Regions from separate parts of the Ralstonia sp. 25C genome, predicted to be linked through region 1. Evidence: predicted binding sites of a transcription regulator. Region 1 holds the regulator's gene; the other holds the start of a gene.
The links. Region 1 encodes LexA, which represses DNA repair genes until DNA is damaged. Its sites were predicted from a motif close to ACTGTATNNNNATACAGT; they were not measured.
Positions count from the first base shown of each region.

Region 2: ACS7SF_RS19930 (ATP-dependent helicase) is a predicted target of LexA. The motif match lies at 10,068-10,085, and genes of this name have one in related genera.

Region 1 covers NZ_CP196737.1:383,171-398,373, forward strand. The annotation lists gene ACS7SF_RS01715 (asparaginase) at 1-113, opposite strand, end outside; gene ACS7SF_RS01720 (ferredoxin--NADP reductase) at 261-1,037, opposite strand; gene lexA (transcriptional repressor LexA) at 1,293-1,943, shown strand; gene ACS7SF_RS01730 (hypothetical protein) at 2,078-2,263, shown strand; gene ACS7SF_RS01735 (cupin domain-containing protein) at 2,579-2,887, opposite strand; gene ACS7SF_RS01740 (dipeptidase) at 2,904-4,634, opposite strand; gene ACS7SF_RS01745 (DUF4440 domain-containing protein) at 4,764-5,156, shown strand; tRNA gene ACS7SF_RS01750 (tRNA-His) at 5,205-5,280, opposite strand; gene dusA (tRNA dihydrouridine(20/20a) synthase DusA) at 5,370-6,353, opposite strand; gene ACS7SF_RS01760 (enoyl-CoA hydratase/isomerase family protein) at 6,447-7,565, opposite strand; gene ACS7SF_RS01765 (sterol desaturase family protein) at 7,721-8,632, shown strand; gene typA (translational GTPase TypA) at 8,696-10,516, opposite strand; gene ACS7SF_RS01775 (MarR family winged helix-turn-helix transcriptional regulator) at 10,766-11,287, shown strand; gene ACS7SF_RS01780 (AdeC/AdeK/OprM family multidrug efflux complex outer membrane factor) at 11,359-12,879, shown strand; gene ACS7SF_RS01785 (HlyD family secretion protein) at 12,936-14,222, shown strand; gene ACS7SF_RS01790 (DHA2 family efflux MFS transporter permease subunit) at 14,226-15,203, shown strand, end outside.
Region 2 covers NZ_CP196738.1:319,900-335,102, reverse strand. The annotation lists gene ACS7SF_RS19970 (SPFH domain-containing protein) at 1-19, shown strand, start outside; gene ACS7SF_RS19965 (DUF4178 domain-containing protein) at 108-1,556, shown strand; gene ACS7SF_RS19960 (hypothetical protein) at 1,553-1,738, shown strand; gene speD (adenosylmethionine decarboxylase) at 1,735-2,142, shown strand; gene cqsA (alpha-hydroxyketone-type quorum-sensing autoinducer synthase) at 2,283-3,572, shown strand; gene ACS7SF_RS19945 (sensor histidine kinase) at 3,641-4,867, shown strand; gene fumC (class II fumarate hydratase) at 4,902-6,299, opposite strand; gene mdtD (multidrug transporter subunit MdtD) at 6,468-7,892, shown strand; gene ACS7SF_RS19930 (ATP-dependent helicase) at 7,905-10,046, opposite strand; gene ACS7SF_RS19925 (2-oxoglutarate dehydrogenase) at 10,193-10,591, opposite strand; gene ACS7SF_RS19920 (S10 family serine carboxypeptidase-like protein) at 10,603-12,420, opposite strand; gene ACS7SF_RS19915 (hypothetical protein) at 13,160-13,291, shown strand; gene ACS7SF_RS19910 (hypothetical protein) at 13,328-13,684, opposite strand; gene ACS7SF_RS19905 (YnfA family protein) at 13,830-14,162, opposite strand; gene ACS7SF_RS19900 (carbohydrate kinase family protein) at 14,220-15,146, opposite strand; gene xylB (xylulokinase) at 15,143-15,203, opposite strand, start outside.

The sequences.
Region 1 (15,203 bases):
AGTTGATCGATGGGAACGGCGCCGGCGCGGTAGCGTGCGGCGGAGCCAGCGTCGTCAGCGGAACCGGCGATCGTGCCGCCGGTGGCGAGGATGGCGATGGTAGGCAAGGACATCGTTGCAGGGATCCGTGATGAGGAAGCCGCGCATTGTATCCGCGTGTCACGCCTTTGCCGACGCGGATTTGCCCTCGCCCCGCCACAAAAGCAAAACGCCGACCCAGGTGACACATGGGCCGGCGTTTGCAGGGGATGCGGCGTCGCTTATTTCTCGACGAAAGCGCGTTCGATCACGTAATCGCCCGCCTCGCCCATGCGCGGCGAGATCTTGAAACCACGCGCGTCGAGGAGCTTGCAGGTGTCTTCCAGCATCGCGGGACTGCCACAGATCATGGCGCGGTCCACGGCCGGATCGAGCGGCGGCAGGCCGATGTCAGCGGAAAGCTTGCCGTTATCGGCCAGATCGGTCAGGCGACCCATGTTGCGGAACGGCTCACGCGTGACGGTCGGGTAGTAGATCAGCTTTTCGCGGACTTGGTCGCCAAAGAACTCGTTGTTCGGCAGCTCGCTAGTGATGAAGTCAGCATAGGCCAGCTCACTCACCTGACGCACGCCGTGCAACAGCACGACCCTTTCGAAACGCTCGTAGGTTTCGGGGTCTTGAATGATGCTCATGAACGGCGCCAGGCCGGTGCCCGTGCCGAACAGGTAGAGGTTCTTGCCGGGCAGCAGGTCATCCAGCACCAGCGTGCCGACCGGCTTCTTGCTCACCAGCAGCTTGTCGCCCACCTTCAGATGCTGCAGGCGCGACGTCAGCGGGCCGTTCTGCACCTTGATGCTGAAGAACTCCAGGTGTTCTTCATAGTTCGGGCTGGCGATGCTGTAGGCGCGCATGAGCGGCTTGCCTTCGACTTCGAGGCCAATCATGACGAAATGGCCGTTGTGAAAGCGCAGCGCTTGGTCGCGCGTCGTCTTGAAGCTGAAGAGGGAGTCGTTCCAGTGGTGGACGCTCAGAACGGTCTCTTGATTGAAAGCGGACATGGTGATGTTCGGGCCGGCCTGTGAGCCTATGTGGCAGTGCGGAATACGGTCAAGGCCTTGATTTTATGCGATTCGCCACGGTCGCGCCTGCATGGATTGCGCATAAGCTTCTAACCAGCCGCATGGGTTTTGACGTGGATCAGCCGCATGCGCACCACCGATTCGCGCATCCAGCAACAAGTCACAACAAAATCACTTGCGCTTCCCGCGTCACTGTATAAAATCACAGCACCTGTTCAAATATACAGTACGCCGATGGCCACCCTCACCCCCCGCCAGCAGCAGATTTTCGACCTGATCCATCAGACGATCCAACGCACCGGCTTCCCGCCCACGCGTGCAGAGATCGCCGCGGAGTTCGGATTCTCCTCGCCCAATGCCGCTGAGGAGCATTTGCGAGCGCTGGCGCGCAAAGGCGTGATCGAGCTGACCCCGGGAGCCTCGCGCGGCATCCGGTTGCGCACGATGGGCGATGCAGCACAGCACCAGTTTTCGCTGCCATCCATGGGGCTGATGCAACTGACGCTGCCGCTGGTGGGGCGCGTCGCTGCCGGTAGCCCCATCCTGGCGGCTGAGCACATCGACCGCCAATACCAGGTGGACCCATCCCTCTTTTCCGCGCAGCCCGATTTTCTGCTGAAGGTCCGCGGCATGAGCATGCGTGATGCGGGCATTCTGGATGGTGACCTGCTGGCAGTGCAACGCGCCACGGAGGCGGCCAACGGAAAAATCGTTGTCGCTCGCCTGGGTGACGACGTGACGGTCAAGCGATTCCAGCGCAAGGGGCGTCACGTTGAACTGATTGCCGAGAACCCCGACTTCGAGCCGATCCACGTGAATCTGGATCGCGATGAATTTCACCTGGAGGGCTTGGCCGTCGGTCTGATTCGGCCTGCTGCTCCATAAGCCTGCGGCGCGTCTCTCGCGCCAACTCTTCCGCTATTTTGCCCCACCAGGAGGTGAGCCGCTGGCTCGCCAGGGCAGCTGTTTGCCATCTACATCTGCTGCCCGCCTTTTCATCCGAACCTACGAGGTCTGCCATGCGACTCGGATCGATGTCTTCCCGCCGCCGCCCGGTCCATCCGGTGCCCTTCCGCCAAACCCAGGGCGTGCGCATCTATCAAGGGGAACAGCGCCGCACGATGGTTGGCAGCATGGAGGCGATCTGCCGCATGCTGGATGCGATTCCCGCAGCCTCGCGCGCAGCAGGTGTTGAGGTTTTTTGAACTGTTTGAAGCACGCTACGACAGCGATCAGGGCATACCCCAATGCTGTCGCCGCAACTGATTTCATACACTGGCCGAGCCCTGAGGACAGGGCTTTCTTCAACTGATTTTCGGCCCGCCATTTGAGCGGGCTGTTTTTTCAGTCTCGTGTCGATGCGACGGCACATTGGCGAATGCTTCCCAACAACACGGACGTTTACCCGGATGTTGTTTGCCGCGCGTGACAGTAGTATTGCCAATGCCCTCAGGGGCAATGAGATCGCTGAATTGGAAGCCCGCACATCGCGGGCTCTTTTTTTCTACAGCCGGCCGGTGCTAAACGCTCCCCGCCTTCTCGACGAGAATCCGCGCCTCCCCGCGCGGATGGGCCACATGCTCGCAGCCGACCCCCGCAAAGAAGATGTCGCCCGCCTGTAGCGTCGCGACTTTCTCGTCTTCGGCTTCGCGGTAGTGCATGTCGACCGTGCCATCGAGCACCACGAAGACCTCCTCGCCGTCGTTCACGTGCCAGCGGTAGGGCTGATCAGTCCAATGCAGGCGCGTGGTGATGCCGCCCATGTTGGCGATATCGAGCGCGCCCCAGGCACGCTCGGCGGTGAATGACTTGGCGCGGATGATCTTCATGGCAAAGGCGTGGCGATTACTGCATCGACTGCAGGTTGCCGATACGCACCAGCATCTCGGTGAACATCTGCATATCGAGGTCGAGGTCCGGCACTTCCTTGTACTCGTTGGCGTTGTGCGCGGTGTACTTCTTGCCGGGCATGGCCGGGCCGAAGTTGATGGCATTCGGCATCAGCTTGGCAGTGGTACTGCCGGCGGTCGGCACCGGCTTCGCGTCCAGGCCGGTCGTATCGCCGTAGATGTTGAGCAGCGTCGACAGCCACGCGCCCTTCGGGTCACGCGCCATCCAGTTGCCTTGGTCGTAGCTGATCTCCAGCGCGACGTGATTGGCGTTGGCCCACGCGTTGATCTTGTCGGCAACCTCGCCGCGCAACGCATCGGGCGTCTTGCCGCGCGGCATGCGCACATTCGCGGTCACCTCGACGCGGCCGTTTTTGTCGCCGATCACCGTGGGCGAAATCGTGAGCGGGCCCATGAAGTCGTCCTTGTAGGCAAGACCCATGGTGGTGCCGAGGTAGTCCGTGCCGTAGAGGTCGGTCAGGTAGCGCACGGCGTGGGCGTAGGCGTTGTCAGCCAGGCCGAGATCGGCTGCGCGCAGGAACAGCGCCAGGCGCGGCAGCGGGTTGACGCCCTCTTCCGGACGCGAGCCGTGGGCCGACGTGCCGGTGACCTTCACGACAATGCTGTCTGCAGTGCGCGTGATGTCGATCGAGAACTTGCCTTGCGCGGCCAGGCTGCTGACGAACGCATCGCGCTTGGCTTCGAGCGCCGCCGCCGCGACACCCAGGTCGCCGCCCTTGAGCGTGGCCGTCGCCGTTTGCGGAACGGCGTTAGCGGACGCCGCGCCGCTCATCGACACGATGGCCGTGCGGGCAGCATCTCCTGTCTGCGCGGGGAAGAACACCTTCAATGCGCCCGAGCCCTTCTCCGCCACGACGGCAGGGTATTTGCTGTCGAGCACGATGTTGTACGCGGGCAATTGCGTGTGCTCGCGGTAGTACTTCATGCCGTCGCCGCCGGTTTCTTCGGTGGTCTCGATCATCAAACGGATCGTGCGGGCGAGCGGCACACCGCTGTCCTTGACGGTCTTCATGGCGTACATCGCGGCGGCAATCGAGCCCTTGTCGTCGATCGCGCCACGGCCATACAGCAGGTTGCCGACGCGCGTGACCTTGAACGGATCGAGCTTGGTGCCATCGCCGAGCACCCACTCTTCAGCCTTTGCAGGCACGACGTCGGCGTGCGTCAGGATGCCGAATTCGTCCGAACCCGTGCCGGGCAGCGTGACTTCGAACACGCGGTTGTCGACGTTGCGGTATTTCAGGCCGAAGTCGTGCGCCATGCCCTCGACCAGCTTGCCGAACGCCACGATGGCAGGGTTCTCGTACTGCGGAATCTTGTCATCGCGCACCGTCGGCAGCGCGACCATTTTCTCGATGGATTCGATCACCGCCTGTTGGTTGTGCAGACGGTTGTACACGCCGAGCAAGCGGCCAATGTTGACGAGGTCATCCCCCATCAGCGGCGCTTTTTTGCGATACGCGGCCACGCTACGCGCAACCTGCGGATCGACCTTGGCGGCAGTCGACAGAAAACTGTTCAGATTGTCCGACGCCTTGGTTTGCTCGGCGGCAATCAACGCATCCAACTGCGGCTTCTGAAGCGTGGCAGCAAAAGCGCCGCCGCTCAGAGCGAGCGAGAGCGCAAGCGTCAGGGTGGACAAGCCAATACGGACAGAACGTTGCATCGATGCGGTTCCAGAAAAGGGAAGGCGCCATCATAGGGGCGATGCCGGATGCGCGCATTGTGCGGCGCAAAAAGCGCGCAGCTGCGCCAGCCCACGTTATGCTTGGAGCTTTCCCGGGAGGCCCGCCATATGGAACCGCGTCTGGATACCGACCCTGCCCTGCTTGGGGTGCTCGAGGAACTGAAGCGGCTCGAACCGCTCTTCCACCGCCCCGAACGCGCGACCCGCCGGGAAGATTTCGAGCGGATGATCACGGAAGACTTCTGGGAGGTCGGCGCCTCTGGCCAGCGTTACAGCCGCAACTACGTGCTCGGCGTGCTGGAAGCGCGGCGCGGCCACATCGGCGAAGAGTTTTGGCAGACGCGTGACTTTCGCTGCCAGGAAATCGCGCCAGATAATTACCTGCTGACTTACACGCTGGCGCAATCGAATCGCACTACGCGTCGGGCGTCGTTGTGGCGGCGGACGGCTGATGGTTGGAGGGTGGCGTTCCACCAGGGGACGGTGGTCGCGGACGTATAGACGCAAAAAAGCCCGCAAAAAGCGGGCTTTTTTTTTACTGAAACCTTTTGGGGTGACCGATGGGATTCGAACCCACGACAACCAGAATCACAATCTGGGACTCTACCAACTGAGCTACGGCCACCGTTGTACGAACAGCCTGAACTGATTGCTGCCCGACGAAAAACGAGATTATACAAACATTCTTCCGGCATGGCTAGGGGGCAGCAAAAATTATGCGGCAGCCCCCTCTTCATTGGATTCCTCGCCACGCCGGAGATAGGCCCGTGCCTCATCAAACAACGCGTGCGCATCGGCCAGCGTCTTGACGCGACCCAGCGCCTTGGAATCCGACAGCACGCGCCGCCAACCACGCGCCCCCGCCACGCCGCGATACAGCCCCAGCATGTGGCGCACCGCCGCGCCGGCATAACCGCCCCGCTCCACCCAACGGCCGACGTAGTCGATCATCGCGCTTTCAATTTCGGCGCGCGTTGGCGTGTCCGCGTCAGCACCGTAGTACTGCGCATCGAACGCCGCCATCAGGTACGGATGGTGATACGCCTCGCGGCCGATCATCACGCCATCAATGTGTGCGAGATGCGTATCGATCTGCTCCAGCGTCTGCACCCCGCCGTTGAGCAAGATCTCCAGGTGTGGAAAATCCCGCTTGAGCTGGTAGACCACTTCGTAGCGCAGCGGCGGAATCTCGCGGTTCTCCTTGGGGCTCAGGCCCTTCAGGATAGCGTTGCGCGCGTGGACGATGAAGGTCTCGCAGCCGGCCTCGGCGATGGTGCCCACGAAATCGCGCACGAAATCGTAGGTTTCGATCGCGTCGATGCCGATGCGGTGCTTGACCGTAACGGGAACCGACACCGCATCGCGCATCGCCTTGACGCCCTCGGCGACGAGCTTGGGCTCCGCCATTAGGCAGGCGCCGAACGCGCCGCGCTGCACGCGTTCCGATGGGCAACCGCAGTTGAGATTGATCTCTTTGTAGCCCCACTTTTCCCCGAGCCGGGCGGCCTGGGCCAGATCGTCGGGCTCGCTGCCGCCAAGCTGCAGCGCCACGGGGTGTTCCACCGCATCGAAATCGAGGTGGCGCGGCACATCGCCGTGCAGCAGCGCGCCGGTCGTCACCATTTCCGTGTACAGCCAGGTGTGGCGCGAGATCTGGCGGTGGAAGTAGCGGCAATGTCTATCCGTCCAGTCCATCATCGGGGCAACGGACAGACGGCGCGGGTTTATGGTGGGGCGTTCAGCGGTCACAGCGGGATCAACGATTCAATTCAGGCGCGCAGTTTACCGGTTCTAGTCCGACAGCCCCAGCAGCGGATGCTGCTCGCGGCGCCACGGCGAGACGAAGAACGCGGCCACTTCGGCACCACGCACGGCGTCAACGTTGGCGTGCTTCCATTTGGGCGCGTGGTCTTTGTCGATGGCGAGCGCGCGAATGCCTTCGACGCCGTCACCTTCAGCAAACACGTGCGTCATCATGTCCAGTTCGCGGCGCAGCTCGTCAGCCAGCGTGGTGTGTCGGCCGCGGCGGATCAGCTCCAGCGTCACGGCCATCATCAGCGGCGAGCGCTTGGCCATGTGAGCGGCGGTTTGTGCAGCCCACGCGGTGTCGGCGCTGCCCGCCAGGTTGGCCAGGATGCCCTGCACGGTGTCCTGGCTAAAACAAGCGTCGATCGCGTCGCGATGCGCGGCGACAATGGATTTCGATGCATCCGGTTCCGATGCCGCATCCGTCAAGCACGCGGCGATCTGCTCAGCGCTGCTCCAATTGCCGTCACGCAGGCGCTGCACAACAGCGGCCAGCGCTTCCGTAGTGACATGGCAATCGGCCAGCCCCACCGACAGCGCATCCGCCGCTTCGATCATCTGGCCGGTCACCCCGAGGTATTCGCCCACGCTGCCGGGCACACGCGCCAGGAACCAGCCGCCGCCTACGTCCGGGAACAGGCCAATGTTGGTTTCAGGCATGGCCATCTTCGTGCGCTCGGTCACTACGCGCAGCGATGCGCCTTGCGAGATCCCCATGCCGCCGCCCATTACCACGCCGTTCATCAGGGCGATGTAGGGCTTGGCGTAGCTAAAGATCAGGTGATTGAGGCGGTATTCCTCGGTGAAGAACGTGATGAGTTGCGGGTCACCGGCCGTCGCAGCGCGGTGGAAAAAACGGATATCGCCGCCGGCGCACAGGGCCTTGCCGCCCTCGCCGCGCAGGATCACGGCGTGCACCTCCGGATCGTGCTGCCACGCCAGCAGCGCGTGCGACATCGCCCGGATCATCTCCAGCGACAGCGCATTAAGCGCCTGCGGCCGGTTCAGCGTCAGCCAACCGATACCGCCGCGTACTTCAGCGATCACGTTGGACTGAGCATCAGCCTGCGAAGCCACGGAGGTAGTTGAAGCGGTGGATTCCATGTCTCTTGAATGTTGTGGATTGTTGTACGAATAACGGGTCGCACTGTACACGAGCAGACCAATTTGCGAGGGCGGGCTCTAGACCATCCTCTTTCGCCCGGCACGTGTTGGGCGTATATCTGCCGGCTGGAGACAACACACATCACAACAATTCAATGGCCCCGACCCATGACGCGCCCGCGTCGAGTTTCGACCCCGGCTTGATCCTGCTGGCGTTTGCACCGGTCTTCCTGCTGACCATCGGCGCGGAGGCGTGGTACTGGCGCAAGCGCGATCCCTCCGTCTACAGCCTCAAGGACACTGTTTCAAACGCCTGCCTCGCGCTCATGCACCAGGCATCGGACGCGTTCTTCCTGTGGCTGATGATCAAGACCGTGTATGCGTGGACGTACAGCCACGGCCTGCGTGCGGTGCCCGAGACGTGGTGGTCGTTCGTGCTGCTCCTGCTGCTGCAGGATTTCCTGTACTACTTCTTCCACCGCGCCAGCCACCGCGTGCGTTGGATGTGGGCGTCGCACGTGACGCACCACTCGTCGGAAGGGATGAATTTTTCGACCGCGTTCCGCCAGAGCCTGACCTATCCGATCTCTGGGATGTGGCTGTTCTGGATTCCGCTCGCATGGATTGGCTTTACAGCGGATTGGGTGATCCTGGCCGTGGGCCTGAACCTGGCCTTCCAGTTCTTCGTGCATACGCGGCTGGGCGCGCTGGATTCACGCTATGCGGGCTTCTGGCGCTGGCTTGGGCAGTACGTCAACACGCCCTCTGTGCATCGCGTGCACCACGCCAAGAATCCGCAGTACATCGACCGCAACTACGCCGGCGTGCTGACTATCTGGGATCGCATGTTCGGCAGTTTCGTCCCCGAGGAGGAAGCGCCGGTTTTCGGCATCACGCGGCAGGTCCACACGCACAACCCGATCACCCTCACCTTTCACGAGTGGCGCGACATGTGGGCCGATGTGCTCCGCGATCGGGATCTCCGTTATCTATGGAAACCGCCCGAATGGCGTAGCCCATGCTCGACCTTGGCGGCAGAACCGGGCCACATCGGCTCTCCATCCTGAGCACAGCGCAAAAACAAAACGCCCCGAAATCCGGGGCGTTTTTGTTGGCAGATCAACGGGCGATCAGACCGCTTCTTCACGCGAAGCGCGCTTGCGCTCGTGCTCCTTCAGGTGACGCTTGCGCAGACGGATGCTCTTCGGCGTGACTTCCACCAGTTCGTCGTCGGCGATGAATTCCACCGCGTATTCCAGCGACATCTGGATCGGCGGCACCAGGCGCACGGCTTCGTCGGTACCCGACGCGCGCACGTTGGTCAGTTGCTTACCCTTGATCGGGTTGACGACGAGGTCGTTGTCGCGGCTGTGGATGCCGATGATCATGCCTTCGTACAGCGCATCGCCCGGCGACACGAACATGCGGCCGCGATCCTGCAGCTTCCACAGTGCGTAGGCCACGGCAGCGCCGTCGTCCTGCGAGATCAGCACGCCGTTGTGGCGCTCGCCCAGGTCGCCTTCCTTGACCGGGGAGTAGTCGTCGAAGATGTGGCTGATCAGGCCGGTGCCGCGCGTCAGCGTCAGGAATTCACCCTGGAAGCCGATCAGGCCACGGGCCGGGATGCGGTATTCCAGACGCGTGCGGCCCTTGCCGTCCGACGCCATGTCGAGCAGTTCGCCCTTGCGGCGGCCGAGTTCTTCCATCACGCCGCCCTGGTGGCCGTCTTCCACGTCCACGGTCAGGCGCTCGAACGGCTCGTGCTTCACGCCGTCGATGTCCTTGAACACCACGCGCGGACGCGACACGGCCAGCTCGTAGCCTTCGCGGCGCATGTTTTCCACCAGAATCGTCAGGTGCAATTCGCCACGGCCCGACACTTCGAAGATCGTGTCGTCGCCAGTGTCCTTCACGCGCAGCGCCACGTTGGACTTCAGCTCACGGTCCAGACGGTCGCGCAGCTGGCGGCTCGTCACGAACTTGCCTTCACGACCAGCCAGCGGCGAAGTGTTGACGCAGAAGTTCATCGTCAGCGTCGGCTCGTCCACCTTCAGCATCGGCAGCGCGTCCTGAGCGTCCGGCGCGCACACCGTGCAGCCGATGCCCAGCTCTTCAATACCGTTGATCAGCACGATGTCGCCGGCTTCGGCTTCCGGCACGATCTCGCGCTCCAGGCCGCGGAACTTCAGCACCTGGTTGACACGGCCCTTGATCGGGTTACCTTCCGGACCGAACTTGACCACCACATCCTGCAGCGGACGCACACGGCCACGCGTGATACGACCCACGCCGATCTTGCCGACGTAGCTCGAGTAGTCCAGCGAGATGATCTGCAGCTGGAGCGGGCCGTTCGGGTCATCGTCACGCTGCGGCACCTTCTCGAGAATGGTATCGAACAGCGGCTTCATGTCGCCGCTGCGCACATCGTCGGTCAGGCCGGCGTAGCCGTTCAGGCCCGAGGCGTAGACGATCGGGAAGTCGAGCTGCTCGTCAGTGGCGCCCAGCTTATCGAACAGCTCGAAGGTCTCGTTGATCACCCAGTCCGGACGTGCGCCCGGGCGGTCCACCTTGTTGACCACGACGATCGGCTTCAGGCCCAGGGCAAGCGCCTTGCGCGTCACAAAGCGCGTCTGCGGCATCGGGCCTTCCTGGGCATCTACCAGCAGCAGCACGCCATCGACCATCGACAGCACACGCTCCACTTCACCGCCGAAGTCGGCGTGTCCCGGCGTGTTGACGATGTTGATGTGCGTGCCGTTGTACTCGACCGCGCAGTTCTTGGCCAGGATCGTGATGCCGCGCTCTTTTTCGATGTCGTTCGAATCCATCACGCGCTCGGTGAGCTGCTCGTTCTCGCGGAACGTACCGGCTTGGCGGAGGAGCTGGTCGACCAGGGTGGTTTTGCCGTGGTCAACGTGGGCAATGATGGCGATGTTGCGAAGCGCGCGCATGGGATGTGAACTCGAAAAGACGTGACACGAGCTCGGGACAGCACCCAAAACAGCTCGCGGAATAACCTGACATTCTAGCATGCTGCGATGCGCAACAGATGACACTCCTTGACGGATCCATGAACGAACGTTGCACGAGCGCTTTATCGTTCACTCATTGTTTCCAAAACTGGAACCACATATTCAGCACCTTGCCCTTTGATGCGCAGATTCGTATATTTGTCCGGACAATGATTGTGCATACATAAGATGCCGGAACAGACAAGATCTTCCACAGAAGTTGCCACTCCCGGAACGCTCTTCCGTGTGGAGGACTACCGCATGTGTGAAAGCGTGGGCTACCTCGTCGGACGCGCCAAGACGGCGCTGTCCATGGCGATCGAGCAGGAAGTCGCTGCAATGGACGTGACGCACTCCCAGGCCAGTTGCCTGGTGCTGCTCGCCAACGGCCGCTGCCAGACCGCTACCGACCTCGGCCGCGAACTGAACACCGATATCGGCTCGCTCACCCGCATGCTCAGCCGCATGGAAAAGCGTGGCCTGATTGAGCGTGTGCGCAGCGAATCCGATCGCCGCGTGGTGCATCTGGAGGTCACAGCAACTGGCCGTGCACTGGCGGATCGGATGCCCGCCATCTATACCCATGTGCTGAACCGTTTCTTTGCGGGCTTCTCCCCCGCTGAAGTGCAAACGTTGCGCGGGCTGCTGCAACGCGTGCTCGACAACGGCATCGGGCCGGAAGGCCAACGCGTGCGCACTGCCGACCACTGACGCCGCTCATTGCCCCACTTTCGCCCGAACCGCCCCAACGTTCCTCCCGATTGCTTCACCTATCAAAGAACATGAACGCCTCGAATTCTGTCCCTCAGGCATTGCCGACCCTGGGCCGCGCGCAGACGCAATGGCCGGCGCGCTTGGGCGTGGCCCTGTCTGCCATCGCACTGGCTGCGCTGGCCGGTTGCGCCAACCTCGGCAATTCGCACAGCACGCAAACGCTCAACTCACCCGGGCAACTGGCCAGCGCCAAGACGCTGCCCTCGCAGGGCGGCCGGTGGCCATCGCAGAACTGGGTGGATCAATTCAATGATCCGCAGTTGCGTGCGCTGGTGGACGAAGCGGTCAAGGACAACCCGAATCTGCAAGTCGCTTTTGCCCGCGTGCGTGCCTCACGTGCGATGGCTGACGTAGCGCGCGGCAACCTGTATCCGAGCGTTGGACTCAACGCCGACATGACGCGCCAGCGCCTGTCTGAGTACGACATGTTTCAAGGCACGCCGCTGGCCGGCAACTGGTTTACCGAATCGAAGATCCAGCTGGGCGTGAGCTATGACCTCGACTTCTGGGGCAAGAATCGCTCGGCGCTGGAAGCTGCACTGTCCGACGACAAGGCCATGGAAGCCGAGAGCCAGGCCTCGCGGCTGATGCTGTCGACCACGGTGGCGCGCACCTACGCCAAGCTGGCTGCGCTGTATGCGCAGCGTGACGTGGACGAACGCAGCATCGCGCAACGCAAGGACCTGACCTCGCTGGCCGGCCAGCGCGTGCGCGCCGGGCTGGATACGCAAGTGGAAACGACGCAGGCGCGCGCCAATGTGGCCGCTGCACAGACCGAGCTGGAACAAGTCGAGGAGCAAATCGCACTGACCCGCAACCAGCTGGCCGCGCTGCTCGGCAAGGGCCCGGATCGCGGCCTCGCCATCACGCGCCCGACGCTGCTGGCACAAGGCACGCCCAAGCTGCCGGACAACTTGACCATCGACCTGATCGGCCGTCGCCCCGACCTCGTGGCGGCGCGCTGGCGTGTCGAAGCCGCGTCGAAGGACATCGACGTCGCCAAGGCAGAGTTCCTGCCGGACATCAGCCTGACGGCATTCCTGGGGCTGGCTTCCATTGCGCCGGAAAACCTGCTGCTTGGCGCATCGCGTCAGCTCGGTATCGGCCCGGCGCTCAAGCTGCCGATCTTCCAGGGCGGCAAGCTGCGCGCCAACCTGCGCGGCAAGTACGCCAACTATGACGCCGCCGTCGCCAGCTACAACCAGACACTCACCGAAGCCCTGCACGACACCGCGGACCAGATCACCGCGCTGCGCAGCATCGATTCGCAGATCACCATCCAACGCACCGCGCTGAGCGAAGCCGAGCGCGCCTACAGCCTGGCGCGCACGCGCTACGGTGCCGGCCTCGGCACGCAACTCGTCGTGCTGAATGCCGAGACGACCGTGCTGCAGCAACGCAAGCTGGCCACCGATCTGCAGGCACGCCGCCTGGATGTGCAGATGGCGCTGATCAAGGCGCTCGGCGGTGGCTACACCGCTGAAGATCTGCCCGGCGCCAAGCCTGAAGCCACGGCATCGCATAGCTGATCCGACCTGAATTGAACTGAACCGACCGTTCCAACGCATTCTTTCGAGCCAACATCATGAGTGACAACAAGCCCCAAGCCGCCCCGTCCGCAGCCCCAGGAGCTGGACCCACAGCCGCAACACCCGCGGCCGCCCCGAACGGCAATGGCAACGGAAAGCGCAAGCGCATGCTGACCACGCTGGCTGCCGCACTGGTGGTCGCCGGCGTCGGCTATGGCCTCTACTGGGGCCTCTACGGCCGCTGGTTCGAGTCGACCGACGACGCGTACGTGCAAGGCAACGTTGTCCAGGTGACGCCGCAAGTGGCGGGCACTGTGGTGGCTATCCGCGCTGACGACACGCAGCTCGTCACCTCCGGCCAGCCCGTGATCGAACTGGACCGCGCCGATGCGCGTGTCGCATTGGAACAAGCCGAAGCCGCGCTTGCCCAGACCGTGCGTCAGGTGCGCACGCTGTATTCGAACACCAGCGCGTACACCGCCACGCTGGCGATGCGTGAGAGCGACCTCGCCAAGGCGAAGGACGATCTGGCCCGCCGCAAGCAGATCGCCGGCACCGGTGCCGTGTCGCAAGAAGAAATCTCGCACGCGCAAAACGCCGTGCAGGCCGCGCAATCCGCACTGGAAGCCGCCAAGGAACAACTGCAAGGCAACCGCGTGCTGACCGAGCAGACCACGCTGGAGCGTCACCCGAACGTACTGCAGGCCGCTGCCAAGGTGCGTGAGGCCTACCTCGCCTACGCACGTACGAGCCTGCCGGCTTCAGTGACGGGCTATGTGGCCAAGCGTTCGGTGCAGGTCGGCCAGCGCGTCGCCCCGGGCACGGCGCTGATGGCCATCGTGCCGCTGGACCAGCTGTGGGTGGACGCGAACTTCAAGGAAGTGCAGGTGCGCCACATGCGCGTTGGTCAGCCGGTTGAACTGGTGGCCGACGTGTACGGCAGCAGCGTGACGTACCACGGCAAGGTGGTCGGCTTCTCGGCCGGGACGGGCTCGGCGTTCTCTTTGCTGCCGGCGCAGAACGCCACGGGCAACTGGATCAAGGTGGTGCAACGCCTGCCGGTGCGCGTGTCGCTCGACCCGAAAGAACTGAAGGACCATCCGCTACGCGTGGGCCTGTCGATGGAAGCCAAGGTCGATATCCATGACGAAGGCGGCCAGAGCCTGGCTACCGCACCGACGGCTTCGCCGCTGCAAACGACGGTGTACGACCAGGCCGGCAAGGACGCCGACCAGGTCATCGCCAGCATCATCGCGGCCAACGCCGGCCGCGGTGGCGCCTCGGCACCGGCCGCATCGCTCCCGCCGGCCGCGCGCACTTCGCAACCCGCACCCAAGGTCTGACGCATGGCAACCGCCGCGCCCAAGCCGCTACAGCCACTGACCGGCGCCAAACTGGCGATCGGTACGGTGGCCTTGTCGCTGGCAACGTTTATGAACGTGCTGGATTCGTCCATCGCCAACGTGTCGATCCCGGCCATCTCGGGTGACCTCGGCGTGGCGCCGAACCAGGGCACGTGGGTCATCACCTCGTTTGCGGTGGCCAACGCCATCTCGGTGCCGCTCACGGGGTGGCTGACGCAGCGTTTCGGGCAGGTGCGCCTGTTCGTCACGTCGATCCTCCTGTTTGTGCTGGCATCGTGGGCGTGCGGTCTGGCGCCCAACATGGGCATGCTGATTACCGCGCGGATCATCCAGGGTGCGGTGGCCGGCCCGATGATTCCGCTGTCGCAGGCGCTGCTACTGTCCACCTATCCGCCGGCCAAGAGTTCCATGGCGCTCGCGCTCTGGGGCATGACCACACTGGTCGCGCCTGTCATGGGGCCGATTCTCGGTGGCTGGATCTCGGACAACATGACCTGGCCGTGGATCTTCTACATCAACATCCCAGTGGGGATCGGGGCCGCGTATGCGACGTGGGTCATCTACAAGGATCGTGAATCGCCAACGCGCGCGCTACCCATCGATAAGATCGGCTTGGCGCTGCTCGTCATCTGGGTCGGCTCGCTGCAGTTGATGCTGGATCGCGGCAAGGAACTCGACTGGTTCAACTCCACCGAGATCGTCGTGCTGACGGTGGTTGCGGTCGTGGGCCTTGCCTTCTTCCTGGTGTGGGAGCTGACCGAAGACCACCCCGTGGTGGACCTGACGCTCTTCAAGGGACGCAACTTCAGCGCGGGCGTTGTCGCCATCTCGGTGGCGTACGGGCTGTTCTTCGGCAACCTCGTGATCCTGCCGCTGTGGCTGCAGACCATCGTGGGCTATACCGCCACGGATGCTGGCCTGATCCTGGCGCCAGTGGGCATCTTCGCCATTCTGCTGTCG
Region 2 (15,203 bases), on a different replicon from region 1:
GGCGCTGACCGGAGGCTGATCTTCAGCCTTACGGATTGGATGATCGGGCGGCACCGTAAGCCGCCCGTTTTTCTGCGCAATGTTTCGCGCGATCGAACGACCTGACCATGTTTCATGCCAACTGCCCGGCGTGTGGCGCGCCGGTGGAACTGAAGTCTGCCGCCGCCGTCATGACGGTGTGCAGCTTCTGCAAAAGCACGCTGCTGCGCGACGGCGAGACGCTGTCCGACATCGGCAAGATGTCCGCCGTGCTGGAGGACTACGCACGCGTGCAGATCGGCACCACCGGGCGCTACAAGACCAAGGCGTTCACCGTCGTCGGTCGCATTCAGTTGCGCTACGACGCCGGCTTCTGGAACGAGTGGTACATCCTCTTCGATGACGGCACCGATGGCTGGCTGGCAGAAGCCTCCGGGCAAGTGACGATCACCTTTTCGCGCGGCACACCGGCCAACGCTGTCGCCTTTGAGACGCTGCGTCCGGGTCTGCAGTACGAGGCGGAAGGCAAGCCGTTCACGCTGTCCGACGTGCGCGAGGCCGATTGCACCGGCGGCCAGGGTGAGTTGCCGTTCCGCGTGGGCGAAGGCTGGCATGCCAAGGTGGCCGATGGCCGCCGCGACGATGCGTTCATCACGCTGGACTACTCTGACGGCACTGCCCCGACGCTTTACGTGGGCGAAGCCACCACGCTCGAACTGCTCAAGTGCCAGCTCCTGCGCACCGACGCCGAGATCAAGGAAACCGCCGGCCGCGTTCCGCGCAAACTCACCAACCTCGATTGCCCGCAGTGCGGCACGTCGATTCCGTTCAGCCCCGGCATGACCGGCCACGTGCTGTGCCCGGGCTGCGGCGCGGCCATCGATGCGGCCACACCGCGCGGCGAGATCATCGCCCGCGCGCGGTCAGTGCCGCAGGTTGTCACCACGCTGGAACTGGGCGACAAGGCGCTCATCGATGGCCAGCAGTGGCAGGTCATTGGCGTGATGCGCCGCACGGTGGTCGACGGTGGCGGTGAATGGTTTGAATACCTGCTGTACACGCCCAAGCGCGGTTTCAGCTGGATGGTCGAAACCAATGACGGCTGGTTCCGCGCCAACGTGCTCGACCGCTGGCCCACACAGACCGACGGCCGTAAAGCCACGCTCGGCAATACGCAATACACCCGCGACGAGGACTACACCGCCCGCGTGACCTACGCCGCCGGCGCGTTCAACTGGCGCGTGCAGGCGGGCGACCAGACGCGCGTGGTGGAATACACCGCCGGCCAGGAAAGCCTCGCCGCCGAGAGCGACGCGCATGAGCTGACGTGGTCCAAGAGCACGCCGGTGAGTGCCGCGCAGATCAAGGCGTGGTTCGGCAAGGTGGTGCCGGAACCGGTTGAAGAATCGTCGTCGAATTACATGACGGTGGCCGTGGTGGCGTGCGTGCTGCTGGGCTTGCTGAACCTTGTGCCGTTCTTCATGGCGCCGGGGTCAGTGTTTGTGATCACGTTGTTTGCGGCGCTGTTGCTGATTGTGCCGGCGTGGCTGGTCGCCAAGGTTGGGGGTGGCGAATGAAGGGGTGGTTCGTCTTCTATGCCGTGGCGGTGGTCATCGGCGCGACATACATGGACTGGAAGGCGGGGTTTGCCGCGCCGCGCACGCCGTCGTACGGCAATAGCTCCAGCGGTTCGTCCTACTGGGGCGGTTCTTCGGGCGGCAGTGGTTATGGTGGTGGCTTCAGCGGGGGCCACAAGTGACGCGGACTGACGTGCCGCCCTCCATGGCCGATGTACCCGCCGCGGTGGGGGAGCATCTGCTGCTCGACTTGTACGGGATCGCGCCTGATTTGCTGCGCGATCCGGCGGCGCTGGAAACTACCTTGCGCGCGGCGGCCGCTGCGCTGGGGGCGACCATCCTGCATGCGCACCTGCATCGCTTTGATTCGCTGCGCGCCGGTTTGCCGGCAGGTGAGCAGGGCGGCGTGACCGGCGTGCTGCTGCTGGCGGAATCCCATCTTTCCATCCATACCTGGCCGGAACATGGGTTTGCCGCCGTGGACGCGTTCATGTGCGGCACGGGCACGACGCATGCCGCCCGCGCGGTATTTGAGCGGGCGTTGGCGCCCGAACGCGTGGATGTACGCGTCATGCAGCGCGGCTGATGAACGGTCTAGGCCTTTCGGTTTAATACATATTTCAGCCTGTTCATGTTTCACCCATGACGGGCAGAGTGGTACTTCGGGTTGCATTCCGATGGCGGATGCAAGGCCATCGGTGTTTTTCATCAACCGACGAGGCCTTCATGACCACACTGCCCACGCAAGTTCCTTCTTCACTTGTTCCCACACCTTTCGTTGCGCCACCGGCATTGCCGGACTGGATCGAGGCCCGCATGCGGCGTCACTTCGATGACCGCATGGGAAAACTCTGGGGTGGCGATCACCTGTTGCATGGGTTGATGCCAGGTCCAGACGCGTTGCTTCTGAACGGCAACGACTATCTGTGTCTCCTCGGCGAGCGTTCACTTGTGCGTGCGCAGGCGCGCGCGCTACTTGGGCATGAGCATGAGGTGCTGATGTCTGCTGTGTTTCAGCATGGCGACACGCCGCAGAGCCGGCTAGAGGCTCGACTGGCCAAGCTGATGAGGGCTGAGGCCGGTTTGATTGCGCAGTCGGGGTGGGCCGCCAATGTGGGATTGATCCAATGCATCGCTGGGCCCGGCGTGCCGGTCTATGTGGATATGCATGCGCATGCCTCCTTGTGGGAGGGGATTCATGCTGCTGAGGCTCGGGCTGTTCCGTTCCGCCACAACGATGTTGAACATCTGAGGCGGCAACTGGAGTGCACTGGGCCGGGCATCCTTGTGGTGGATGCCGTCTACAGTACGACAGGCAGTGTTGCACCCCTACGGGAGGTCGCAGCGCTTGCAGAATCCACCGGGTCGGTGCTCGTGGTGGACGAGTCTCACTCCCTGGGTACGCACGGACCCAGCGGCGCGGGCCTGGTGGTGGAGCTCGGTCTTGAGGCGAAGGTGCACTTTCGGACCGCCTCGTTAGCCAAGGCGTTTGCCGGCCGCGCGGGATTCGTCGCCTGCAGTGGTACGTTCAAGGAATTCTTCACCGTGGAGGCGCGTCCAGCTATCTTTAGTTCGGGGCTCCTGCGTCATGAGTTGGCCTGGTTTGATGCTGCGGTGGACTTTATTGCTGCCGCGGATGATCGTCGGCAGAAACTCCATGCGATTACGCGTTCAATCAGAACCGGCATTGCCCAGTTGGGTTACAACATTGAGCAAGGTACCGAGCAGATCATCGCGCTGGAGGCGGGTTCGGAACCGCAGGTCAAAATTCTTCGTGACGCATTGCAATCCAATGGAATTTTTGGCGCTGTATTCTGTGCACCTGCTACACCTAAAAATCGAGCTTTAATCCGGCTGACACTGCATGCCAAAATTGCCCCGGCAGATATCCAGCGTTTATTAAGCGTGCTGGGGGACATTCGTGACCAAGTGGGGCTGGATGCGTGGCCCTCTACGCGACGGGCGAGACGAGCCGCTCCGGCTGACGCATTGAGAGAGTTTTCCAAGACCTTATGACGATAGAGCAGGTCAACGTATTGCCAGATAACCCAGTCAGTTGGGTGGTTCGACGCTGGCAGCAGCTGGTGAATACCCTGGTGCAAGCGGCACTCGTTGATGAAGAGAGTGCCGCACGTTTGCAGCGCATCCGCTTTGTGGGTGTGCTGGGCGTGGTAGGGCATCCACTGTATTTCTGGATCTGGGCGTATGTGTTTCCGCAACCCTATGAGAATCTTTGGTTGCGATTGCTGTGCATGCTGCTGTTCATCCCGTTATTGTTTGCAACCCGGCTGTCTCAGTACAAATGGCTGCCGCCTTACGCGCTGTTCGTAATTACGGCCGGCTTGCCTTTTGCCTTTATCTTCTTCTACCTGAAAAACGCGGGAACGATGGTATGGGCAGAATCCGTGATGATCGCGGTGGTGATCTTGTTCCACTTCGGTGCAACATTCGCCTTGGTCTCGCTTACAACGGGAGCGATTGCTGCGACAACGCTGTTTTTTCTGCTTGGCCACGCCGTTGACACGTTTCCTTGGCACACCCTGCTGGTCCAAATCCCGATTTTGGCGTTTGTCATTGCGGTGCTCATTGTCATCAAGTTGGATCGACAGGTTTTGGCGGAACACAAGCGGCGTGGTATGGAATTGGCGTTGGGCACCGTTGCCCATGAGCTGCGAACGCCGCTGGCCAGCATCGCGCTGACAGCACAAGGTATCCAGAAGCGCCTGCCGAACATGGTGCCGGTCGATCATCCCGATTTGCGGGTTGTGCAGCAAGCCGTCGAGCGCATGCGTGCCGATGTGGTTCGCGCCAACACCAGTATCGAACTACTGGTCGCCAACTCAAAAGACCCACAAACCGTCAGCACCGGCTGGTTCGACCCGCATGAGGCGATCTGCTCGGCAGTGGGCGCTTATCCGTTCGAGCCGGGCACGCGGGAGCTGGTGTCCATCGCGCCAAGCACGGGCGTGCAGGTGCTGGGCAACGCCAGCTTGTTCGAACACATCATCACCAACCTGACCAAGAACGCACTGGAAGCCATCCACCGCGTTGGCAAGGGCAGCATCCACATCGGTTATGCGCTGCAGCCCGAAACCGTGGAGATCGTGGTGCGCGACACCGGGGCCGGGGTGCCGCCGACTGTGCTCAAGCGGATGTTCCAGCCGTTCGTTTCCTACCCCGCGCATCGCGGCACGGGCATTGGCCTGATGTTCTGTCGCAAGGTGCTGCATAGCTGGGGCGCGGGCATCTCGTGCCATTCGGTCGAGCACGAGTACACCGAATTCCGCATCCGCTTTCCGAACCCGCGCTGAGGCTGTCTGCGCGGGGCCCGGGGGAGTCCGTCGCTTATCTGCCGACCATGTTTTCCGGCCGCACCCACGCATCGAACTGCTCGGGTGTGACGTAGCCCAGCGCCAATGCGGCCTCGCGCAGGCTCGTGCCTTCCTTGTGTGCCTTCTTGGCGATCTGCGCCGACTTGTCGTAGCCGATATGCGGGTTGAGGGCGGTCACCAGCATCAGCGAGCGCTGGACCAGTTCGTCGATGCGGCTGCGGTTGGGTTCGATGCCCACGGCGCAGTGGTCGTTGAAGCTGCGCATGCCGTCGGCCAGCAAGCGCACGCTGTGCAGGAAGTTGTAGGCGATCATCGGGCGGAACACGTTCAGCTCGAAGTTGCCCGATGCACCGCCCACGTTGACGGCGACGTCGTTGCCGAACACCTGGGCGCAGAGCATCGTCACGGCTTCGCTTTGCGTGGGGTTGACCTTGCCGGGCATGATGGACGAGCCCGGTTCGTTCTCGGGGATGGAGAGTTCGCCTAAGCCGCTGCGCGGGCCGCTTGCCAGCCAGCGGATGTCATTGGCGATTTTCGTCAGGCTGGCGGCTAGCGTTTTCAGCGCGCCGTGTGCATGCACGAGGCCATCGGCGGATGCCATCGTTTCGAATTTGTTCGGCGAGGTGATGAAGGGCAGACCGGTGAGTTGCTCCAACTCGGCGGCCACCTGCTCAGCGTAACCAGCGGGTGCGTTCAGGCCAGTGCCAACGGCCGTGCCGCCCAGCGCAAGTTCGCACAAGTGCGGCAGCGCGGCGTTCAGATGCGTTTCGTTGTGCTGCAACTGGGCGACGTAGCCGGAGAACTCCTGGCCGAGCGTGAGCGGCGTGGCGTCCTGCAGATGCGTGCGGCCGATCTTGATGATGCCGTCGAAATCTGCGGCCTTCTTGGCAAGCGTTTCGCGCAGCGTGCGCAGCGACGGAATCAGATGGTGCGTGATGGCCGTTACTGCGGCCACGTGCATGGCGGTCGGGAACACGTCGTTGGACGACTGGCTGCGGTTGACGTCATCGTTCGGATGCACGAGGCGCGCTTCGCCGCGCTCGCCGCCGAGCAACTCGCTGGCGCGGTTGGCGAGCACCTCGTTCATGTTCATGTTGGTCTGCGTGCCCGAGCCCGTTTGCCAGACCACCAGAGGGAACTCGTTCGGGTGCTTGCCGGCGATAACCTCGTCGGCGGCGGCAATGATGGCGTTGGCTTTGTCGGCGGACAGCAGGCCGAGGCGATGGTTGACGGCGGCGCTGGCACGTTTGATGCGCGCCAGCGCGTCGATCAGTTCGCGCGGCATGCGGTCGCCGGCAATGTCGAAGTTCTGCAGTGACCGCTGCGTTTGCGCGCCCCACAGGTGATCGGCGGGGACTTCAATGGGGCCAAAGGTGTCGCGTTCAAGGCGGGTGGCGGTGGGGGTTGTCATGGCGGGAGGAAAGGCACGAGTGACGAGGGCGAACGTTCCAGTATAGGCAGAGCCCAGTGCCCACGTTGGCGGTAGGGCGGAACGTGCCGTTTTGCCGGGTACACCGTTTGCGAGCCCGGGCGGGGCACGCCACAATGACGGCTCCGCCGCACGCCCAACTGCTTCGCCATGTCATCTTCCGTTTCCGTCGATACCTCTCTCAAACCGTTACTCTGGCTGGTGGCCATGGGTCTGTTCATGCAGACGCTGGATTCCACCATCGTCAATACGGCCTTGCCGGCCATGGCGCGCAGCCTGTCGGAAAGCCCGCTGAAGATGCAATCGGTCATCATCGCTTACACGTTGACGACCGCCATGCTGATGCCCGCCTCGGGCTGGCTGGCCGATCGCTTCGGCACACGCAAGATGTTCTTCGCGGCCATCTTCCTGTTCACCATCGGCTCGTTGCTGTGTGCGGAGTCGCGCAGCCTGACCATGCTGATTGCCGCGCGCGTGGTGCAGGGCGTGGGTGGCGCGTTGCTGATGCCCGTGGGGCGGCTGACGGTGCTGCGAGTGGTGCCGCGCGAGCAGTTCTTGCCGGCCATGAGCTTCGTCACCATTCCGGGGCTGATCGGCCCGCTGATCGGCCCGACGTTGGGTGGCTGGCTGGTGCAGGCGGCGTCGTGGCACTGGATCTTCCTCATCAACATTCCCGTAGGCGTGATTGGCGCGCTGGTCACGCTAAAGGTCATGCCCGATGTGCGTGCCGAGGATGACAGCCGCTTCGACTGGTCGGGCTATCTCATGCTGGCGTTTGGCATGGCGGCGGTGTCATTCTCGCTGGATGGCCTGTCGGAATTGGGCTTCCAGCACGCGACGGTGCTCGTGCTGCTGATCTTCGGGCTGGCGGCGCTCACGGCTTACTGGTTGCACGCGGGGCGTGTGGCCGGGCCGCTGTTCCCACGCACGCTGTTCGGTATTCCGAGCTTTTCGATTGGCGTGCTGGGCAACCTGTTTGCGCGCATCGGCAGCGGCGGCATGCCGTTCCTGATTCCGCTGTTGCTGCAGGTGAGCCTGGGGTATTCGCCGTTGCAGGCCGGCTTGATGATGGTGCCGGTGGCGGCTGCGGGCATGGCGGCCAAGCCCCTGGGCACGTGGGCCATCAAGCGCTATGGCTATCGGCGCATGCTGTTTGTGAACACGTTGATGGTCGGCCTGATGATGGCCAGCTTTGCGGTGATGACGCCCGATGTGCCGGTGTGGTTGCGCATCGTGCAACTGGCGCTGTTCGGCACCTTCAACTCGATGCAGTTCACTGCGATGAACACGCTCACGCTCAAAGACCTGAACGGGCCGCTGGCCAGTGCGGGCAACAGCATGCTGTCCATGGTGATGATGCTGTCGATGAGTCTGGGGGTGGCCGCCGCCGGCGCGCTGCTTGCGGGCTTTACAGACTTTACCGCCGGGCCGGAAGGGCGCGATACGCTGGCCGCGTTCCACAAGACCTTCGTCTGCGTGGGCATCATGACGGCGGCGGCAGCGTGGATCTTCGCGCAGCTCTCTCGCTTCGAGTCAACGCAGGTCGTCAAGCAGCCCGAGATCGAAGTGCATTGATGGCTTCCGCCGTTACTTCTGCCAGTAGCCGCGCATCTTCTTGGTGAGGTCCACCTTGGCTGCGGCGCGCGCCTCCGCAGCCGGGTCTGCGCCGGGTTCTGGCTGCGGCCAGGCGCAGGCCTCGAACAGCGGCAGCAGCGCGGGCGGAATGAAGCGCGTGCGGGATGCATAGATGTGCCGGTCGCCATTGGGTGTCTGCTGCGTGACGTAGAAGCGCTGCGGCACAAGGATGTCGAGGTGCTCACGCGCACGCGTCATCGCCACGTAGAGCAGGCGGCGCTCCTCTTCCAGCTCTTCGTGCGAGCCAGCGCCCAGGTCGGCCGGCATGCAGCCATCCACGGCGTTGAGCACGTACACGGCCTTCCACTCCTGGCCTTTCGATGAGTGGATGGTCGAGAGGATCAGGTAGTCCTCATCGCGGTACGGGGCGCCGGATTCGTCGCTGGTCAACTCCGGCGGGTCGAGCGTCATCTCGGTAAGAAAGCGTTCGCGCGTGGCGTAGGTGGACGCCATGCGGGCGAGTTGGTCCAGATCGCCCTGGCGCACGGCGGCATCGTCGTGCAGCCGTTCCATGTGGGGCGTGTACCACGCGCCCACGGCTTCGAGTTCGCTGGCCCATTCCAGGCTGTCCTTCGGTGTGCGCAGGGTCTGCATCAGCGTGATCAGCGTGGCCCAGTCACCGGCCAGGCGGGCGGGGGCCTCGTAGGCGAGCAATGCGGCAATCGGGTCCACCGCTTCGGCCATGGCGTCGAGCACGCGTGCGGCCGTGGCGGGGCCCGCGCCGGGCAACAACTGGATCACGCGAAACCCAGCGATGCGATTGCGCGGATTCTCCGCCCAGCGCAACACCGAGAGCACATCCTTCACATGCGCGGCTTCCAGAAACTTCAGGCCGCCGTATTTCACGAATGGGATGTTGCGGCGCGTGAGTTCGATCTCCAGCGGCGCGCTGTGGCTCGCCGTGCGGAACAGCACGGCCTGCGATTTCAACGCCAGCCCACCTTCACGCTGATGCAGCACCTGTTCGGCCACGCAGCGCGCCTGCTCGGCTTCGTCGCGCACCGAGATCAAACGCGGGCGATGCGTCGACGCGCGATCCGTCCACAGCGTCTTGGCAAAACGCTCGGTGGCAAAGCGCATCACGCCGTTGGAGGCATCGAGGATGGGCTGCGTCGAGCGGTAATTACGCTCCAGCAGCACCGTGTGTGCCGCCCGCGAGAAGTGCCGCGGAAAGTCGAGGATGTTGCGCACCGTCGCCGCACGAAACGCATAGATCGACTGCGCATCGTCGCCCACCACCGTCACGCCGCGGCCATCGGGGCGCAGCGCACGCAGGATGGACGACTGCAGCCGGTTCGTGTCCTGGTATTCATCGACGAGGATGTGGTCGAAGCGCGCGCCGATCTCGGCGGCCAGTTCGGCGTCGGACACCATGGCGTGCCAGTAGAGCAGCAGGTCGTCGTAGTCGAGCACGTGCTGGGCCTGCTTGGCTTCGACATACGCGTCGAACAGCGTGCGCAGCTGTGCTTCCCACATCGCGCACCAGGGAAAGTGGTGCTTGAGCACGGCATTCAGCGGGCTCTCGGCGTTGATCGCGCGTGAGTAGATGGCCAGGCAGGTTTGCTTGAGCGGGAAGCGGCGTTCCTTGGTCGACAGGTTCAGTTCGTGGCGCACGACGTTGAGCAAATCCGCCGAGTCGCTGCGGTCGTGGATGGTGAAATCGGGCGCCAGGCCGACACGCTCGGCGTATTCGCGCAGCAGGCGTGCGCCGATGCCGTGGAAGGTGCCGGCCCACGGCAGGGTGGTCTGGTACGACGTGCCGGCGGCATTCAGTGCGTTGTTTGTGCGTTCGCCTTGCATGGCGCGGGCGAGCAGATGACCGGCTCGGTTGGACAGCTCGCTCGCTGCGCGGCGGGAGAACGTCAGCAGCAGGATGCGCTGCGGGTCGGCCCCATTGGCGACGAGATGCGCAACGCGCCAACCCAGCGTGTGCGTCTTGCCCGACCCGGCGCCGGCCAGTACGAGCAGCGGGCCGGTTGCCGCCGCATCCGCCCCGGAAATGCCGAACTCGACCGCGCGGCGCTGCTGGTCGTTCAGTTGGGCCAAGTACGCCGGAGCGCTGGCGGAGTCAGGAATAAGTGAAGCGGAAAGCACGGCGGGGCATCACAGAAAATAACTGTATGAATATACAGCACTGTGTTGCCTGCCCGGGGAGTTCGATGGGGTAATGCCACACCCAGACAACAGGTGTGGCATCACCGGTTTGCCGCACGCTCAGACCCGTGCTGCGTCAGACGCACTTAGTGGCGCTGCTGCACATAGCGCTGCACATCGTCCAGCGTGACCTGGCCGGAGTGTGCCGCGTCGATCTGGTCGAAGTGCTTGGCCACGTAGCCGAGGCCGCTGGCCTGGGCCTGCGCTTTGGTGATCGCGCCGCCGGCACCGAGCGTTGCGTTGGCGCTCAGCCGTTTGGTTAAGCGTTGCTGCGCTTCCTGTTGCAGTTGCACGCCGGTGGTGGGCGCAACGGGCAGAGGCCGGTTGGTGGGGAAGAACGGGCCATCCACGCCATGGCCGCCCTTGGGTAACGTGATAGGCGCGACGGATTGGGTGGTGGGCGCCGCGTGGGCCTGACCGATCACCAACCCCACAAGCAGGGCCGGCAGCACGCGCCGCAGGATATTGAGAGGGGACATGATCATCGCTCCTTCCATCAAAGTTTAGGCGCCGAGCTTGCGGCGGCGGTCAGCGTTGGCGTGTCAGCGGGGTTCTCGTCGGCCCATGGCGCGGGCAGCTTCGCCAGCGTCAGCGCGGACGGAATGGACTGGCCCTTGAAATACGCCACCAGATCGCGCTTCATCTGCGGGCGGGCCACGTCATCCAGGTAGATCATGTGTCCGCCCTGGTAGAAGGTGACCTGCAGGTTCGGGTTCAGGCCCTGCACGGTCTGCAGACGCGCCAGTTGCTTCTCGGTGTTGAAGAACGGCGTGGCGAGATCGTGGTAGCCGTTGGACGCCAGCACCTTCAACTGCGGGTTCATCTGGATCGCGGCCAGCAGGTCAGGCAGGGTGTCCGGCAGCGGCTGACCGTCGTGCGAGAAATCCCAGTTGCTGATGATGTTGTCGTTCAGCGGCGCGTAGGTCGCATTGGGCGCCGTATAGCCCAGGTAGTTCGGCATCTGCGTCTGCAACGCGGTGGTGAAAGGCTGCGAGATCAGAATGTCCGACGGGTCCGAATCGGTCGCCAGGCGGGAATCCGAATTCGGCAGCGAGACACGACCGTCGTACCGCCCGATCGTTGTGCTGGGCAACAGCGACGTGTTGAACGGATTCTTGTTGAAGTAGCCCTGCAAGGCCTGCAGCGTCAGGCTTGAGGGCGCTTCCCACGACGCCAGGGTGGACCTGGATGGGAACTTTGGCGTGCCGAGCGCGTTGGGCGAACCGAGTTGGCTGAGCGCCCAGGATTGCGCGTACGTCTTGAGCTGGCTGTACTTGTTCGTGACGAACTGCTCAGATTGCAGCGCATACGCAGCCTGGTTGGGCTGGGCCGGCGAGACTTGGTTGAAATACGACGCCACCGCCGCATACCCCGGGAAGTAGCCCGCCACCGTGTCGGTTGCAAGCTTGAGCCCGGCGGTGGAGTTCTCAATCGCGGTGGCTTCTACCGCATCCGCAAAGTAATTGAGGATGGATGACTGCAGCACGATGCCGGTGAGGTGCACGCCCGCCGTTTCTAGCGCCAGCGCCAGCATGTCGGTGCGCGGCGTGCCGTAGGACTCGCCGTACAGATAGATTGGCGAGTTGCTGCGGCCGTTGACGGTCAGATAGCGCTGGATGAAATCGCGCATGACGTTGACGTCGACGTCGCTGCCCCAGAACGAGCTGTTGGTGTTCGGCGCAATCGCTTCGGACAGGCCCGTTCCCGGCGGATCGATGAACACCATGTCCGTGGAGTCGATTAGGCTCTCGGCGTTGTCGACGAGCGAATAGTTGGGCCAGTTGGTCAGCAGCGGGTCGGGCGTTGCGACACGCGTGGGCGCGAACGACCCCAGGCGCAGCCAGATCGATGACGAACCCGGCCCACCGTTATAGAAGAAGGTGACGGGGCGCGCCTGCCCGTTGCTGCTGGGCACGGTGTACGCGACATACGACATCGTCGCCTCGGGGTTGCCGTTGGCATCGGATGCCGTCAGGTGGCCGGTCGTGGTGGTGTAGTTCACCGGGGTGGCGCCGGCCGTCCATTGGTAATGCATGACCGCCGCCTTTTCCGACACCTGCGACAGCGCCAGGCTATCCCCCGCGTTGGACGAATACGCGACCGGGTCGACGTAAGGCTGGTTGGTCTGTGCGGATTTTGCGCTCACGTCAGCGGTGGGGCTCGCGCTGGCCGTGGATGCCACGGAGCCGCCGTCATCGCCCCCGCATGCCGAGACGAGTGATATCCCGACAAGCAACGCGCCGACGCCAACAAGCCGTCCTAACGCAGGAGAGCGGCCACGGTGATTGCCACCGAAACTACGGTTTGGTTTCATTTGCATCCCTGTGTTTGATGAGATACGAACAAAAAAGCCGCTTGGCGGGGAAGCCATCAGAAAATAGGCAAAAAATGCACGCGTGAATGCATCGGCGAAATCCATGGGATTTCACGCCGTCCATCAAAGCGTGCGGAAAAGAATTGCCGGAAGTCTTCTAAATGAGATCGACGCGTTAGCGGTGGGGCTTTGCGCAAACTTGGGTATTTGAGAAAGGGGTGCCCAAGCTGCGCAGAAAGGCGCTAAGGCAAAGCATGACCGCCAGAGGGTGGCGGCTTGGAGATCGTCGGATCGACCGTGGGCTTCAAATCGCTATTGGTGATGCATCCCGGTAATGCGTTCGTTCTATCTCTATCGCATTCTTGCAAGCTTGCAGACAACATGCTGTCTCCCGGATCAGGATCGTTGTCGGGCCATGGACGGCTTGACTGTGGCCGATTTGCGCACCTTTTGGGTGGTCGGCTAGAGAGTCGCCATCAGGTCGGCGTCAAAAAGAGTGGTTGAATCATAGAAGCAAAATGCGCACTGTCAATGGAGTGCCACTTCGAATTTCTGCCTTTGTAATTTTGATGCGAAACCGATGTTTACGGAAAATTACACGGAAAATTTTCCATGCGAATCCGAGTGATAACGATATGGTGTTTCGCAGATATGCCATCCAAAAGCGATTTGCATGATGTTTTTATTATCGCGATAGATGGATTATTGCAATCTCTATTGAGCGGGATTGAACGCACGAATGCCCGATATTGGTGCGCGGCGTGTTTGCTTGTGCAGCGTACGACTGGAGTACGGTATGACGGAAAGCCGGGGCAGGTGGCTCGTCACCGGCATCGACAGCGGCGTGGCGCCGGTCGATGCCGTGATGTGAGGGGGGCGCTATTGCCTGCGTGCGGGTAGGGCGCTATCAGATGCCGTCGCGCAGCGTCTTCGCGAAGTCTTGCGGCGAGGTGCGTTGATTGACAGCGTTGACCAGATCGGCCACGAACCACGGCAGGATGAGCTTCGTGCCCGGATCGCTTACGCCGATGCTCAGCGTCTTGTGCGAGGACAGTTCGGCTTCCGGTGCCTGCTGGGGCGATTGTTGGGTTGACCGTTGGGCTGGCTGTTGGATCGACGGTTGTGCGGATTGGCTGCGCGCCAGCATGGCCTGGAGTTCCTGATCGGAATACGTAGCCGACGCTGTCGTCAGCGCGGACGCGGTCATGGCCGCGGACATCAAGGCCGATGCCACGACGAAGTGTTTGAGAGTTGCGGCAGCCATGTCAGGCCTCCATCGACAGAAAAAGATTGAAAGGGTGGCGACCGGTTGCAGTGCGGTCACAGGCTGCAATGATCCACCATCGGATCGTTGCGCAGGCTTAGGGTTCCGTTTCGCTCAGAAAAGCGTAAACACCGTGCGCGATCGATCAATTTGCCTGGGGCTGCAATGCGATGACGGCCATCCCCACCAAGGCGATGGCGGCGCCGCCGATGTCCCAGCGCGTGAGCGTGATGCCATCCACCAGCCGCAGCCAGACCAAGGCGACGGCAATGTACATGCCGCCGTAAGCCGCATAGGTGCGGCCAGCGGCAGTCGGGTGCAACGTCAGCAGCCACGCAAACAACGCCAGCGAGGCCGCTGCCGGAAGCAACAACCAGCCGGATTTACCCTGCCGCAGCACCAGCCACGGTAGGTAGCAGCCGACGATTTCCGCCACGGCGGTGACGGCAAAGAGCAAGGCGATACGAAGGAAGTCCAACATACGGTGCGCAAGCGGTCAAAAGCGAGGCGCCGATTGTGGCACGACCGCCTGCCGTCAAGCGATGACGTTCGTTAGCGCAACGAGCGCTTCCACCTCAGCCCGCGTGCCAGCATACGCGCCAGGGTGCGAGGCCGTCAGCGCAGCGGCAGCGGCCGCCTGACGCAGATGCGTTTGGGCGGGGGCATTGGGTGCTTGCAGCAGGCTGGCCAGCCAGCCGCCCATGGCCGCATCGCCGCAACCGACCGTGTCGACCACGGGCACCAGGAACGCGGGTTGTGCGATGCGACGATCGCCGTGCAGCCATTGCATACCGGCCGCCCCGAGTGTGAGCAGAATTTCGGCTTGCGGGGCGTGTGCGCGCAACGTCGTGAGCGGATCGGTGTCATCCGGAAACAGATGGCGCAGGTCTTCATCCGACACCTTGATGACGGATGCGATGGCCGCCATGCGCCGGAACAGCGGTGTGTAGTGAGGCGCCTCCATCGCTACGCGCCAGTTCGGGTCGAAGGTGATGCGGGTGCCTTGTATCGCCAGCGCTTCGGCCAGTGCGACCAACCGGCTGGCAAGCGGCTCACGTGCCAGGCTGATGCAGCCGAAGTGGGCGATCTCCACGGTGGTTTGCCAACCTTCGGGCAGCGCCCGTGCGTCGAAATGCAGGTCGGCACTGTCATCGCCGACAAAGAAGTAATGCGGCGGCTGCGTGGACGTCACCATCGCCAGCAATGGGGAACGGTCCACACGCTGCAAGAAACGCAAGTCCAGCCCGGCTGCCTGTGAATCGGCGAAGAGCGCATCGCCGAAGACGTCGTTGCTGATCGCGCCCGCATAGCCCGTGGGCGCACCCAGTCGCGCCGCCACGCGCGCCACGTTCCAGCATGCGCCACCCGGCCGGGCGAGCCACTGGCCGTTGCCCTGGTGCAGGAAGTCGGTCAGCGCCTCACCAAAGACGACGAGGCGAGGCAGGGGCAACGGAGTGGTCATGCGGGCAGGGGCAGATCAGCAGATAGGGTGGACGGTGCCGTGGACAAAGGCGACGCG